2 regions of the Faecalibacillus sp. genome follow, and region 2 is predicted to be linked to the other one. Evidence: predicted binding sites of a transcription regulator. Region 2 holds the regulator's gene; the other holds the start of a gene.

Region 1 (7,791 bases), on a different contig from region 2:
TGATATCCTCTTTTATTCAATTGATCAGCTGCAGCAAGTCCTGAAGGCCCTGAACCAATGACTGCAATTTTTTTATCAATACGATGTTTAGGTGGTTGTGGTTGCATCCAATTAGATGCATATGCTGTTTCAATGATGGCATTTTCATTTTCTCTTACAGTAACGGGATTTCCATTTAATCCACAAGTACAAGCTGCTTCACATAAAGCAGGGCATACTCTTGAAGTGAATTCTGGAAAATTATTTGTTTTTAAAAGTCTTTTTAAAGCGGCTTTATAATTTTTATGGAAAATTAAATCATTCCATTCAGGTATCAAGTTGTTAAGTGGACAACCTGATACCATTCCTTGAATCATTTTTCCATTTTGACAGAAAGGAACTCCACAATCCATGCATCGAGCTCCTTGGCATGATTGTTCATCACGAGATAATGGTTTATGAAATTCATTAAAGTTCTTAATACGTTTTAATGGTTCAACTTCTGTTGATACTTGTCTTTCTATTTCTAAAAATCCTGTTGGCTTTCCCATAATCTACATTCCTTTCTTAAAAGCATTGAATGCTTCTACTTTTGCTTGTTCATTTGTAAGTCCTTGTTGTTCAAATGAACTAATAAGTGACATCATACGTTTATAATCATGAGGAACAACTTTTTTGAAGTGTGCAACTTCATTTCCAAAGTCATCTAAAATCTTTTTCGCAACATTTGAATTTGTATATTGATAATGTTTTTGAATCATTTCTTTTAATTGATCTTCATCATAACGTGATTTCACATTTTTATATTCTACGAGTTCTTTATTGACATGCTCATAGAATGTATTATCTGGATCATAGACATAAGCAATACCTCCAGACATACCAGCAGCAAAGTTACGTCCTGTTTTTCCTAAAACAACAACCATACCACCTGTCATATATTCAAGACCATGATCTCCAATACCTTCAACAACGGCATGTGCTCCTGAGTTACGTACGGCAAATCGTTCACCAGCAACTCCGTTGATATAAACTTCACCAGATGTTGCTCCATATAAAGCAACGTTACCAATAATGATGTTATCTTCTGGTTTAATTGTTGAATCTTTTGGTGGTACAACAATTAATTTACCACCTGATAAACCTTTTCCAAAGTAGTCATTACTATCTCCATAAAGATGTAATGTTAAACCTTGAGGAATGAAAGCACCAAATGATTGACCACCTGCTCCATAGCAGTTAACTTTGAAAGTATCTTCTTCTAATGATGTTCCATATTTCTTCGTAATTTCTGATCCAAAGAGTGTTCCAAATGAACGATCGATATTTGTAACATGGACATCAATTTCTTTACCTTGATGTTTATCTAAAGCTTCTTTAAATTGTTTATAAAGTACTGTTGTATCTTTGACTTCATTTAATTTGAAATCATATTCATTATTCTTTTCATGATGACTATGTTTACTAGAAGTAAATGGATTATTTAAGATTTTTGATAAATCAATATTTTCAATATCATCTCTTGCTTCTAATAAATCACTACGACCAACCATTTCATCAACAGTTTTGAATCCAAGTTGAGCCATATATTCTCTTAATTCTTGAGCAATGAAACGCATAAAGTTTTCAACATATTCAGGTTTACCTTTAAAACGTTTTCTTAAAATAGGATTTTGTGTAGCAACCCCTACTGGACATGTATCTAAGTTACATACTCTCATCATAACACATCCCATTGTTACAAGTGGTGCTGTCGCAAAACCAAATTCTTCTGCTCCAAGTAAAGTAGCAATTGCGAGATCTCTACCTGTCATGAGTTTACCATCTGTTTCAATAACAACACGGCTTCTTAAATCATTCATGATCAATGTTTGATGTGCTTCTGCTAAACCTAATTCCCAAGGAAGTCCTGCATTATAAACTGAGTTTTTAGGAGCAGCCCCTGTTCCTCCATCATATCCTGAAATAAGGATAACACCAGCACCTGCTTTAGCAACACCGGCAGCAACTGTTCCAACACCAGCTTCTGATACAAGTTTAACTGAAATACGTGCTTCTTTATTAGCGTTCTTTAAGTCATAAATCAATTGTGCTAAGTCTTCAATTGAATAAATATCATGATGTGGTGGTGGTGAAATTAAGCTAACCCCTGGTGTAGAGTGTCTAGTTTTAGCAACCCATGGATAAACTTTACCACCTGGTAAGTGTCCACCTTCTCCTGGTTTTGCTCCTTGTGCCATTTTAATTTGAATTTCATTGGCACTGCATAAGTATTCACTTGTTACTCCAAAACGTCCTGAAGCAACTTGTTTAATAGCTGAACATTTACTATCACCATTAGGGAGTGTTTCAAATCTTTCTGGATCTTCTCCACCTTCACCACTGTTTGATTTACCATGTAATCTATTCATTGCAATAGCCATCGTTTCATGTGCTTCTTTTGAAATTGATCCATAAGACATCGCACCTGTTTTAAATCTTCTAACAATTGATTCAACAGGTTCAACTTCTTCAATTGGAATTGATTTTGTCTTTTTAAATTGCATTAAACCTCTTAAGTTTAAATGTGCGCCTTCTTCATCAATCATTTTTGAATATTCTTTAAATAATTGATAATCACCTAAACGTGTTGCTTGTTGTAATTTATGAATTGTTGCTGGATTATATAAATGTTCTTCTTTTCCTGATCTTTCTTTATGATCACCAGCACTGTTTAATGAGATGTCTACATCTAATCCAAGTGGATCATAAACTTGGTCATGTCTATATTCGACATCTTTTTCAATATCTTTGATTGTTTTTCCTTCAATACGACTTACTGTTTTAGGGAAGTATTTATTCACTAAATCACTTGATAAACCAATTGCTTCAAAGTTTTGTGATCCTCGATAAGATTGAATTGTACTAATTCCCATTTTAGAAGCAATTTTAACAATACCATGTAAAATACCACTATTATAATCATCAACGGCTGCATAGTAATCTTTATCTAATAAGCCTTGATCAATTAAATCAAAGATTGTATCTTGTGCTAAATAACCATTGATAGCTGAAACACCATATCCAAGTAATGTCGCATAATGATGTACTTCTCTTGGTTCAGCTGATTCAAGAATTAAAGCTAAACTGTTACGTTTTTTAGTTCTTACTAAATAAGAGTTAACAGCTCCAACAGCCAATAATGAAGGAATTGGTAAATGGTTATCATCTACTGCTCTATCCGATAAAATAACAATATTGCATCCTTCATGATAACGTTTATCTACTTCTACAAAAACACGATCAATTGCTTTTTCTAATGAAGTATTTTTAATATATGTAATATTAACTTCACCTACTTTAAAGCCTTCTTTTTTCAAGTTTTTGATTTTTAAAATATCTGTATTACTTAAAATAGGATGATTGATTTTTAATAAATGACAGTTTTCTGGTTTATCTTCCAACATATTTCCATCTCGACCAATACAAATACTTGTTGAAGTAATGATTTCTTCACGAATAGCATCGATTGGTGGATTGGTTACTTGTGCAAATAATTGTTTAAAGTAATTAAATAATGGTGGATGTTTTGTCGATAAAGCTGCAATTGGTGTATCATTTCCCATTGCTACAATATTTTCATTACCAGTTAAAGCTAAGTTTTTAATATAGTTTGTATCTTCATAACTATAACCATGTATTTTTTGTAATTTAGTTAATTCTTCTCCTTCGTATCTTTCTACTCTAATACTAGGAATTCTCATATCTTTTAAATTAATTAAATTACTTTCCAACCATTCCCCATAAGGTTGTTTTGTTGCATAAGTTTCTTTTAAAACATCATCTTCAATAAGTTCACCTTTAACAGTATCAACTAATAACATTTTTCCAGGTCTTAGTCTTTCTTTTAAAATAATATCTTTAGCTGGGATATCTAATGAACCTACTTCTGAAGATAATACTAAATAATGATCTTTTGTAATATAATAACGTGATGGTCTTAAACCATTTCTATCTAAAATAGCCCCCATGATGTCTCCATCACTAAATAAGATAGAAGCTGGTCCATCCCATGGTTCCATAAGTGTAGCATTATATTCATAGAAATCTTTTTTTGCTTGTGACATACTTTTATCATTTTCATAAGGTTCTGGAATACACATCATGACAGCTCTTGGAAGTTCCATACCTGACATTACTAAGAATTCTAATGTATTATCTAACATTGCTGAATCTGAACCATTGACATCAACAACTGGATATACTTTTGAAGTATCCACAACATCTGTTTGCATGTTTTCTTCTCGACATAACATGTTATTAGCGTTTCCTTTAATTGTATTGATTTCACCATTGTGAACAATAAATCTATTAGGATGGGCTCTTTTCCATGATGGCATTGTATTTGTTGAGAAACGTGAATGAACTAAAGCAATGGCACTTTTATAACTTTTATCTTGTAAATCTTTAAAGAATAATCGAAGTTGTTGTACTAAGAACATTCCTTTATAAACAATGGTACGACTTGAAAGTGAACATACATAAGTATCTTCAAATTGACTTTGTTCAAAAATTCTTCTCACTTGATATAATTTTCTATCAAAATCTAAACCACAATCTACACCATGTGGTTTTTTAATAAATGCTTGGACAATATAAGGCATTGCATCTAATGCTTTTTTCCCTAAAACACTAGGTACAGTTGGTACGACACGCCAACCTAAAAAGTCTAATCCCTCTTTTTTAACAACTGTTTCAAACATTTTTTTGACACGTAAACGTACTTTTTCATCTTGAGGCATAAAGAACATTCCAACTCCATAATGCCCTTTTTGAGGAAGTACAAAATCTTTAATTACCTTTTGAAAATATTCATCTGGTATTTGTGTTAAGATTCCTACACCATCTCCAGTTTCCCCTGCTGCATCCTTTCCAGCACGATGTTCTAATTGTTCAACAATTTTTAAAGCATCATCTACTGTTTTATAAGTTTTTAATCCTTTGATATTAACAACGGCCCCTATTCCGCAGTTATCATGTTCAAATGACTGATCATATAAACCTACATTTTCTTTGTTCATAAAGGTTCCTCCTTTTTTTGTACAGTTAGAATAGCACATTTAGTAATATGTGTAAAGATTAGCTATTTTTTTGTTATTTTCCTAAAAAATAGCTAGATTGTATACATTTTTTAATGTTTTATCACTGTTTTGATAATCTTTTTTTAGCAATTTAATAAATTTATTTCAAAATGTAGAAAAAATTTTTTTTATTTTTTTTTATTTATTGGCATTAAATGATAAAAAGAGTAGAATAAATATAGTATTAATAGATGGAAAGAGGAGAAAAAAATGGAAGATATGTTTATTGTCGAAACTTCTGCTAGACATATTCACTTAAGTGATAAAGATTTAGCAACTTTATTTGGTGAAGGTCATCAATTAACAAATAAAAAAGATTTATCTCAACCTGGTCAATTTGCTTGTGTTGAAAGAGTTAAAGTAATCGGACCTAAAGGAGAATTAAATATGTCTGTTTTAGGACCTACAAGAAAAGAAACTCAAGTTGAAATTTCTTTAACTGATGCTAGAAGCATTGGTGTTCAAGCATTAATTAGAGAATCAGGAGATATTGAAGGAACTGCTGGATGTAAATTAGTTGGTCCTGCAGGAGAAGTAGAAATTCCTTGCGGTGTTATCGCTGCTAAAAGACATATTCACTTAACACCTGAAGATGCTGAAAAATTTGGTGTAAAAGATAAAGAAATCGTTAAAGTTGAAATTAATACAGACGGACGTTCTTTAATTTTTGGTGATGTTGTTTGTCGTGTAAGCGCTTCATATGCTACTGCAATGCATATTGATACTGATGAAAGCAATGCAGCTGCTTGCGGTAGAGAAGTTTACGGTAAAATCGTTAAATAAAAAATAGAATGGTTTTAGATTTTTTTCTAAAATCATTCTTTTTTTATACTTTTTATTAGATACATTAAATTTGTTCCTTCGACAAATTATGATATAATCTCCTTGGGTGATAGAATGAAAATATTAGATACTCTAGGAAAGTCTAAAAAAGCAATTGGTGGTATTATAGCAATCATTGCTTTAGTTGTTGCAATCTTTTTTGCGGGAATTCATTATGCAAGTGGTAGTAATAATGATGAGATTACTTCTACAACAATAAAAAATCAATTAACTGAAATTAATGAACTTGCTCTTTATTCATATGATTATAGTAAGGTTGGAAAATTTTCTAATAAATTATCTTTTAATGGTTGGAAAATTCCTCTAACACAAAAAAGTTTTATTATTACATATGATGGGACAATTAAAGCAGGAATTGAACTTAATAAAGCTAAAATTAATATTGATGCTGATCAATTAAATATTTCTTTACCTGCTGCTAAGATTTTAAGTCATGAAATTGATGAGAATTCGATAGAAGTTTATGATGAATCATCAAATATTTTTAATCAAATAAGTATCAATGATTATAAATCTTTTGCGACTAAAGAAAAAAAGAAAAATGAAAAAGAAGCTATTTCTAATGGTATTTTAGAAAAATCAAAAACACAAGCTGTCAAAACACTTACAACTTATTTACAGGCTATTCCAGAAATTAAAGATCATTATAAATTAAATATAACAATTGAAGATTCAAAAACTAATGAATAAATTTTAATATCGTAGGGATGTAATTCATCCCTTTTTTTATATTATTGTCTAGATTATGAAAGATATTCTTCATTTTACGCTAAAAAAGGAATATCGATTTTGCATCAATATTCCTTTAATAATTTAAAACAACTAAATTTCATTATTTTTTATTATATTATTATTTATTAACAGCTTTTTTTAATGCTGAGCTTGCTTTAAATGCAGGTGCTTTACTTGCAGCAATTGTCATTGTTTCTCCAGTTCTTGGATTTCTACCAGTTCTTTCACTACGAGTACGAACTTCAAAATTACCAAAGCCTTTTAAAGAAACTTTATCTCCTTTAGCTAAAGCATCAGTAACAACTTCAACTAAAGCAGTTACTACTTTATCTACATCAGTTTTTGTTAATTCAGTGCTTGAAGCAATTGCTTCTACTAATTCAGTTTTATTCATTTTTATTATCTCCATTTCTCGAAATTTAGGATAATAAATCCTAGTCATATTCTACTACGTTATCTGCTTATTTACAATAAGATAGTATCTATCAATTATAATTCTTCTATAAATTGTTTACATATTTCTTTAGTTGTTGCCCATGATGTAACTAAACGAATACATGTATGATTTTCATCTACTTTAAACATATATGTTGTGATATATTTTTGATTTATTTTATTTAATGTTTGATGATCTATAATAGGAAAAATTTGATTAGATGGACTCTCGATATACATCTTATAGCCTTTATCTTTAAAACCATTTCTTAATATATCTGCACATTCATTTTCATGTTTTCCAATTTCTAAATATAGATTATTTTCAAATAGGGCATTAAATTGTACTCCCAATAATCTTCCTTTAGCAAGCATTGCACCTTTTTGTTTAATATGATATCTAATATCAGTTTTTAATTCATCGTTAACAATAACTAAACATTCACCAAATAAAGCTCCCATCTTAGTTCCACCAATATAGAAGACATCACTATATTTTGCTATTTGTTGTAATGTTGGAGCATCTTTCAATACAAGTGCACTCCCAAGTCTTGCTCCATCTATAAATAAATAAAGATGATTTTTTTGACAACATTGATATATAGCTTTTAATTCTTCTAAAGTATAGTATGTCCCATATTCTGTTGTTTGTGAAATATACACCATTTTAGGTTGAACCATG
Region 2 (7,791 bases):
TTGATTTTATTTATGATTTTTCTTTTTCATTATCATTTAGTCAACCAACTTTATTTTTTATTGGTAGTTATTATTATCTTTATTTAAAAGGTATTTATAAACTAAATATCAATAGAAAGCCAACAAGGGAAATATGTTTGTTGTTAAGTGTTTTAATTGCTTTTTATTTTTATCCTTATTACAACATGAAAGGACAAGTGGTGATGATTGATGTTGGACAAGGAGATTGTTTTTTTATTCAACAGCCTTATGCTAGAGGAAATGTTTTGATTGATACAGGTGGATTGCAAAATAGTGATATTGCTACTTCTAGATTGATACCTTATTTACAAAGTCAGGGTGTTTTTTATTTGGATGCTGTTTTTATTTCTCATGGAGACTTTGACCATTGTGGAGCATTAGATTCTTTAACAGAACATTTTAAAGTTAAGAAAGTTATTTATAGTTTTAAAGAAAAGAAAGTAGGTGATTTGGTTTTTAAAAATATTGCTTTAGATAAACATTATACAAGTTTAAATGATCAATCTAATGTTATATATGTAACGATTAATGGCTTAAATTATTTATTTACTGGTGATATTTCTAAAGAAGTTGAAAGTGATTTATATCAGGTATATCATCATTTAGATGTTGATGTTTTAAAAGTGGCACATCATGGAAGTAGTAGTTCTTCGAGTGATGATTTATTTAAAATGATAGAACCTAAAATGGCTTTTATTTCTGTTGGAGAAAATAATCGTTATAAACATCCTTCGTATTTGACTTTAAAAAGATTGGAAGCTTATGGTATAAAGATTTTTCGAAGTGATAAACAAGGAATGGTCAAGATTGTTTATTATGGAGGTAAGAATTATGTCATGACTTCAAGAGGTTTTTAGTTTATAATAGCTATGGTGATGATATGTTATATGTATTATATGGAACAGAAAGGTTACTGATGGATCAACGTTTAGCTAAACTAAAAAAAGATCATCATTGTAATCAAGAACAAATGAATTATACAGCCTATGATGTTTCTAAAGAAGGCATGAAGGTTGTTTTAGAAGATATTATGACACCGCCTTTTTTAAGTGATGAAAAAATGGTGGTTATTAAAAAAGCGGATTTTTTAACAACAAAGAAAATAAAAAAAGATAATCATGATCAAGATTTTTTTATGCAATGTTTACCTTATTTAGATAAAACTGTACATCTTGTTATTTTTCATGATGAAAAGAATTTTGATGAAAGAAAAAAAGTTGTCAAGATGTTAAGAAAAGAAGCACAGTTTTATGAAATTAATCCTTTAAATTATTATAAAGTATCGGATACAGCAAGACAGGCTGTAAAAAAAAGAAATTGTACGATTGATGATGATGCTTTAGAACTGTTATTAAGCAGAAAAGGAACGAATTTATTGGATATTTCTAGTGAAGTAGAAAAGCTTTGTTTGTATACGAAACATATTGATATTCATTGTGTTGAAGAACTTGTCAGTCGACCATTAGATGAAAATGTTTTTGACTTAACGACAGCTATTTTAAGTAAAGATAAACAAAAGATGATGTCTATTTATAAAGATTTAATGACAATTAATGAAGAACCAGTTAAATTGATTGTTTTGGTAGCTAATTCTATGCGTTTGATTTATCAAGTAAAATTATTGGATAGAAAAGGATATACTGATCAAGAAATTGCTAAAATGTTAGCAGTTAATCCTTTTCGTTTAAAATATGTTAGAAAAGAAGGTCAATTTTTTCAAATAGATGAACTACTTAGATGTTTAAATGAATTATCTTTGTTAGATGTTAAAATTAAGACAGGACAAATAGAAAAAAAATTAGGATTAGAATTATTTATGCTAAGAATATAGGAGAAATTATGGAATCATTAAGAGAATTGTTTAAGATAGGATTTGGACCATCCTCTTCACATACAATGGGTCCTCAAAGAGCAGCTTCTAAAATAAAAGAACAATATCCAAATGCTTCACGTTTTGAAGTTGACTTATACGGCTCTCTTGCTTTAACAGGGAAAGGCCATTTAACAGATTATATCATTAAACAAACATTAGGAGAGCAAACGGTTGTCCATTTTAAAAGTGATAGTTTGCCTTATCATCCAAATGGTATGAAATTTTATGTTTATCAATATGAAAAACTTCTTGATACGATTACTGCTTATTCTATAGGTGGGGGAACTGTTGAATATGAAGGAAGTAAGTTGCAACAAACAAAACAAATCTATCCTCATAAAAACCTTAAAGAAATTATTCAATATATTGAAGATAATGGAATTTCATTTTATGATTATGTTTTAAACTATGAAGATGAACATTTCAAAGCCTATTTATTTGAAGTACTAGATAGCATGTTTACATGTGTGCAAAATGGTTTACACCATGAAGGCGTTATACCAGGAAAATTACAACTAAAAAGAGTTGCTAAAAGTATGTATCAACAAGCTATTAATACGCGAAGAGAAAGTGATCGAGAAAGATTACTTGTTTCAAGTTATGCTTATGCTGTTTCTGAAGAAAATGCTTGTGGTAATAAAATCGTCACAGCTCCAACATGTGGAGCAAGTGGAATTTTACCAGCGGTCTTATTTTATTGCTATAAGCAATTAGAAATTCCTCGTAAAGAATTGATCAAAGCGTTAGCTGTTGCAGGTTTATTTGGAAATGTTATTAAACATAATGCGACGATTTCTGGTGCTGATGGAGGATGTCAAGCAGAAGTAGGAAGTGCTTGTGCGATGGCGGCGGCAGCTTATGGTTGGATTTTAGAACTTAATAATTCTTTAATTGAATATGCTGCAGAGATGGGCCTTGAGCATAATTTGGGACTTACATGTGATCCAGTAGGGGGTTATGTACAAATTCCTTGTATTGAAAGAAATGGTTTTGGTGCTTTACGTGCAATTGATGCAGCAAGTTATGCTAAACAATTAGGATATTTAAGAAAAAATAAAGTTTCTTTCGATTCAATTGTCAATGTTATGAAAGAAACAGGGAAAGATTTAAATAGTGCTTATAAAGAAACTTCTTTAGGTGGGCTAGCAAAGGAATTTGGTTTAAAAGATGGAGACTAAAAGTTTATATGTACACATTCCTTTTTGTGATTCTATTTGTAGTTATTGTGATTTTTGTAAAGTTTATTATGATCAAAAACAAAGTGATTTATATTTACAAAGGTTAAATGAGGAGTTATCACAAATTGAGCAGAATCATTTAAAAACGATTTATATTGGTGGGGGAACTCCAAGTGCTTTAAATGATGAACAATTGGAAAAATTAATGTCAATGTTAAAACCATATAGTTTAGAAGCAAAAGAATATTGTATAGAAGTCAATCCAGAATCGATGGACTATTATAAGTTAAAGATTTTAAAAAAAGGTGGTATTAATCGATTAAGTATTGGTGTACAAACATTTCAAGATCATTTATTAAAAGAAATAGATCGTCATCATAATACAACACAAGTAAAAAATATTATTAAATACGCTAAAGAAATAGGTTTTGATAATATCTCAATTGATTTGATGTATGGTTTACCAAAGCAAACAAAAGAGGATATACAAAAAGATATAGAAGTTTTAAAATCTTTAGATTTGCAACATGTTTCTTATTATTCTTTGATTTTAGAAGAGGGGACAATTTTAAAATATAAAAAATATCAACCTTTAGATGAAGAAAAAGAATATCAATTAACATTATTGATTGATCAAGAATTAGAAAAAGCAGGTTTTGAAAAATATGAAATTTCAAATTATGCTAAACAAGGATATCGATCTAAACATAATCTTACGTATTGGTACTATAATAATTATTATGGTATTGGGGTTGGTTCATGTAGCAAAATTGATGGACAAATTATAGAACATAGTCGTTCTCTTACTAAATATTTAAATGGTGATTTTAAAACAACGATCATTGAACAATCAAAAGAAGAAACCATGTTTAATCAAGTAATGATGTCACTTCGTTTAAAAGAAGGATTAGATTTAAAGAAATTTAAAGAGAGATATCAAGAAGATGCTTATATTTTATATAGAGAGGCCATTACTAAAAATTTGGAAAATGGGAGATTAAAAATTGAAAATGATTGTTTGAAAACATCTCAAGAAGGACAATATGTTTTAAATGATATATTAATTGATTTTATGAAATAGCAGAAATGCTATTTTTTTAATTTTTTAGCACCAAGTTGTTGACAGTGCTAAAATAAAATGTATAATGTATTTAGCACAAGAGAAATAGGAGTGCTAAAGGTGGTGAACTTGATGTTAACAGCAAGACAAATGCTGATATTCAAATGTATAGTTGAAGAATTTATCGAAAATGCTGAACCGGTTGGATCCAAGGCATTGATGGTAAAATATCAACTTCCTTATTCAAGTGCAACGATTCGTAATGAAATGAATTTTCTAGAAAATTATGGTTATCTAGAAAAAACACATATTTCTTCAGGAAGAGTACCTTCTAAAGAAGGATATCGTTTCTATGTTCATAATTTAGGAAAAGTTGATTTAGATGAAGGAACAAAAAATCAAGTTGCTACAATTATTAATAAACACCGTCGAAATTTAAATGAGATGGTGCATGAAAGTTGTAACATGTTAAGTGAATTAACACATCTTACAAGTGTAGCTTTAGGAAATGCATCAGATGATACATTGCAACGTATATCGGTTGTTCCATTAGATGATGGACGTGTAACAGCAATTATCATTACAAGTCAAGGTCATGTTGAAAATAAAGTATTCCAATTTTCAAGTGATGTAGAAATGGAAGATTTATTAAGTTGTGTCAATGTGATGAATGAATTGTTAATAGGAACTCCTATTAATGAAGTAGCATTTCGTTTAGAACGAGATGTTCGACCAATTCTTACAACACAAGTGAAACAACATGAAGAATTGTTTAATGCATTTTTAGAAGCATTTGTTAAATTTGCTTCAAACAGTGTTTATTTTTCTGGAAAAGAAAATATTCTTTATCAACCAGAATTTAACGATGTTGATAAATTGAGAAGGCTTGTAAGTGCTTTTGAAAATTCAAAAGTTTGGAAAACTCTACCGTTATCGAGTGAGGATGGTATTCAAATCAATATTGGAAATGAAACACCTCTTGGAAAAATGAATGATGTTTCAGTTATCTCTGCTTCATTTAAAACAGGGGAAACATCAAAAGGTTCTATTTCGGTAATTGGTCCAACAAGAATGCCTTATGAAAAAGTAGTGGCATTAGTAGAGTATATATCTGAAAATATTGAAAAGGCTTGTTTAGAAGATAAACAAGATGAGAAATAGAGGTGAACAAATTGGCTGAGGAAACTAAAGTTGAAAAAGAAGTAACTGAAGAAGTTGAAGAAAACAAAGAAGCTGAGGCTGAAGTTGTTGAAGAGGAAAAAGTTGATCAAGAAGATCAAATTAAAATTCTTCAAGGTGAAGTTGATAAATGGAAAAATGATTATTATAAAGTGTTTGCAGATATGGAAAACATTAAAAGACGTATGCAAAATGAACATGCAAATAATTTGAAGTTTATGATGCAAGGTTTTATTGAACAAATGTTACCAATCGTTGATAACTTTGAACGATCATTAGCAATTGAAAATCCAAGTGAAGAAGTGGCAAACTTCTTAAAAGGATATGAAATGATTTATAAACAAATCATGACATTATTAGAAAACCAAGGAGTTAAAGTAATTGAAGCTGAAGGTAAAGAATTTGATCCTAACTTCCATCAAGCAGTAATGACTGTAAGTGATGAAAACTTTAAACCTGGTATGGTTGTTGAAGAATTACAAAAAGGTTATATGTTAAAAGATCGCGTTATTCGTGCATCTTTAGTTAAAGTAAGTGAATAAAATAGGAGGATTTATATTATGGCAAAAATTATTGGTATTGACTTAGGAACTACAAACTCATGTGTAAGTGTGTTAGAAAACAATGAAGTAAAAGTAATTGCAAACCCAGAAGGAAATCGTACAACTCCTTCAGTTGTATCTTTCAAAAATGGTGAAATTATTGTTGGGGAAGCTGCAAAAAGACAAGCAGTAACAAACCCTGATACAGTAATGTCAGTTAAACGTTATATGGGTACTGATCATAAAGAAAACGTAAATGGTAAATCTTATACACCACAAGAAATTTCAGCAATGATCTTACAAAACTTAAAAGCAACTGCTGAAGCTTATTTAGGTGAAACAGTAACAAAAGCAGTTATTACTGTACCTGCATATTTCAATGATGCTCAAAGACAAGCAACAAAAGATGCTGGTAAAATTGCTGGTTTAGATGTTGAACGTATTATCAACGAACCAACTGCTGCTGCATTAGCATTCGGTCTTGATAAATTAGACCAAGAACAAAAAGTATTAGTTTATGACTTAGGTGGTGGTACTTTCGACGTATCTATCTTAGACTTAGCTGATGGTACATTTGAAGTATTAGCTACTGCTGGTAACAATAAATTAGGTGGGGATGATTTTGATAAGAAAATCATGGATTACATCGTAGATGAATTCAAAAAAGAAAATGGAATTGATTTATCTAATGATAAAATGGCAATGCAACGTATTAAAGAAGCTGCAGAAAAAGCTAAAAAAGACTTATCTGGTGTAATGCAAACTCAAATTTCATTACCATTCATCTCAGCTGGTGCTGCTGGACCATTACACTTAGAATTATCATTAACAAGAGCTAAATTTGATGAAATTACAAGAGACTTAGTTGTAGCTACTGAAGGACCAGTTAGACAAGCATTAAGTGATGCTGGAATGCAACCAAGTGAAATCGATCAAGTATTATTAGTTGGTGGATCTACTCGTATCCCTGCTGTTCAAGAATCTGTTAAACGTTTACTTGGAAAAGAACCTAACAAATCAGTAAACCCAGATGAAGTTGTATCTATGGGTGCTGCTATCCAAGGTGGAGTTATCGCTGGTGACGTTAAAGATGTCTTATTATTAGATGTTACACCACTTTCATTAGGTATCGAAACAATGGGTGGAGTTATGACAGTATTAATCGAAAGAAATACTACAATTCCAACTACTAAATCACAAGTATTCTCTACTGCTGCTGATAACCAACCAGCTGTTGATATCAACGTATTACAAGGTGAAAGATCAATGGCTAGAGATAATAAACAATTAGGTTTATTTAAATTAGATGGTATTGAACCAGCTCCTAGAGGAGTACCTCAAATCGAAGTTACTTTCTCAATTGACGTTAATGGTATCGTAAACGTTAAAGCTAAAGATTTAAAAACTCAAAAAGAACAATCAATCGTTATTCAAAACTCTACAGGATTATCTGATGAAGAAATCGATCGTATGGTAAAAGAAGCTGAAGCTAATAAAGCTGAAGATGAAAAGAAACGTAAAGATATCGAAACAAGAAATAAAGCTGAACAAATGATCAATGAAATTGATAAAGCTTTAGCTGAACAAGGTGATAAGATTGATGCTAATCAAAAACAACAAGCAGAACAATTAAAAACTGAATTAAAAACTGCTTTAGATAACAATGATATGGCTACTCTTGAAGCTAAAATGTCAGAATTAGAACAAATGGCTCAACAAATGGCATCATATGCTTATCAACAACAACAAGCAAACCCTAATGGTGGTGCTGGACAAACAACATCAAATAACAATGATGATAATGTTGTTGATGCTGATTTCGAAGAAAAGAACTAATTACTTAAAAAACCAAGGTTCTTCCTTGGTTTTTTAAAAGTATTATAGAAAGGATGATTTTATGGCAAGTAAAAGAGATTTTTATGAAGTCTTAGGGATTTC

What was found. The regulator HrcA, encoded in region 2, represses chaperone genes, less so after heat shock. The targets are predictions, from matches to a motif close to TTTTAGCACTNNNNNNNNNNNAGTGCTAAAA.
Region 1: gltB (glutamate synthase large subunit) is a predicted target of HrcA. The motif match lies at 5,181-5,211, and genes of this name have one in related genera.

What each region holds. Positions count from the first base shown of each region.
Region 1 is NZ_JBKYAR010000019.1:21,571-29,361, reverse strand. Features, by position in the region: gene ACLVEP_RS08000 (glutamate synthase subunit beta) at 1-530, opposite strand, end outside; gene gltB (glutamate synthase large subunit) at 534-5,039, opposite strand; gene pduL (phosphate propanoyltransferase) at 5,310-5,882, shown strand; gene ACLVEP_RS07985 (DUF4230 domain-containing protein) at 5,997-6,632, shown strand; gene ACLVEP_RS07980 (HU family DNA-binding protein) at 6,793-7,068, opposite strand; gene ACLVEP_RS07975 (threonine aldolase family protein) at 7,164-7,791, opposite strand, start outside.
Region 2 is NZ_JBKYAR010000025.1:25,441-33,231, forward strand. Features, by position in the region: gene ACLVEP_RS09415 (ComEC/Rec2 family competence protein) at 1-878, shown strand, start outside; gene holA (DNA polymerase III subunit delta) at 902-1,852, shown strand; gene ACLVEP_RS09425 (L-serine ammonia-lyase, iron-sulfur-dependent, subunit alpha) at 1,861-3,072, shown strand; gene hemW (radical SAM family heme chaperone HemW) at 3,062-4,153, shown strand; gene hrcA (heat-inducible transcriptional repressor HrcA) at 4,265-5,293, shown strand; gene grpE (nucleotide exchange factor GrpE) at 5,296-5,853, shown strand; gene dnaK (molecular chaperone DnaK) at 5,872-7,689, shown strand; gene dnaJ (molecular chaperone DnaJ) at 7,751-7,791, shown strand, end outside.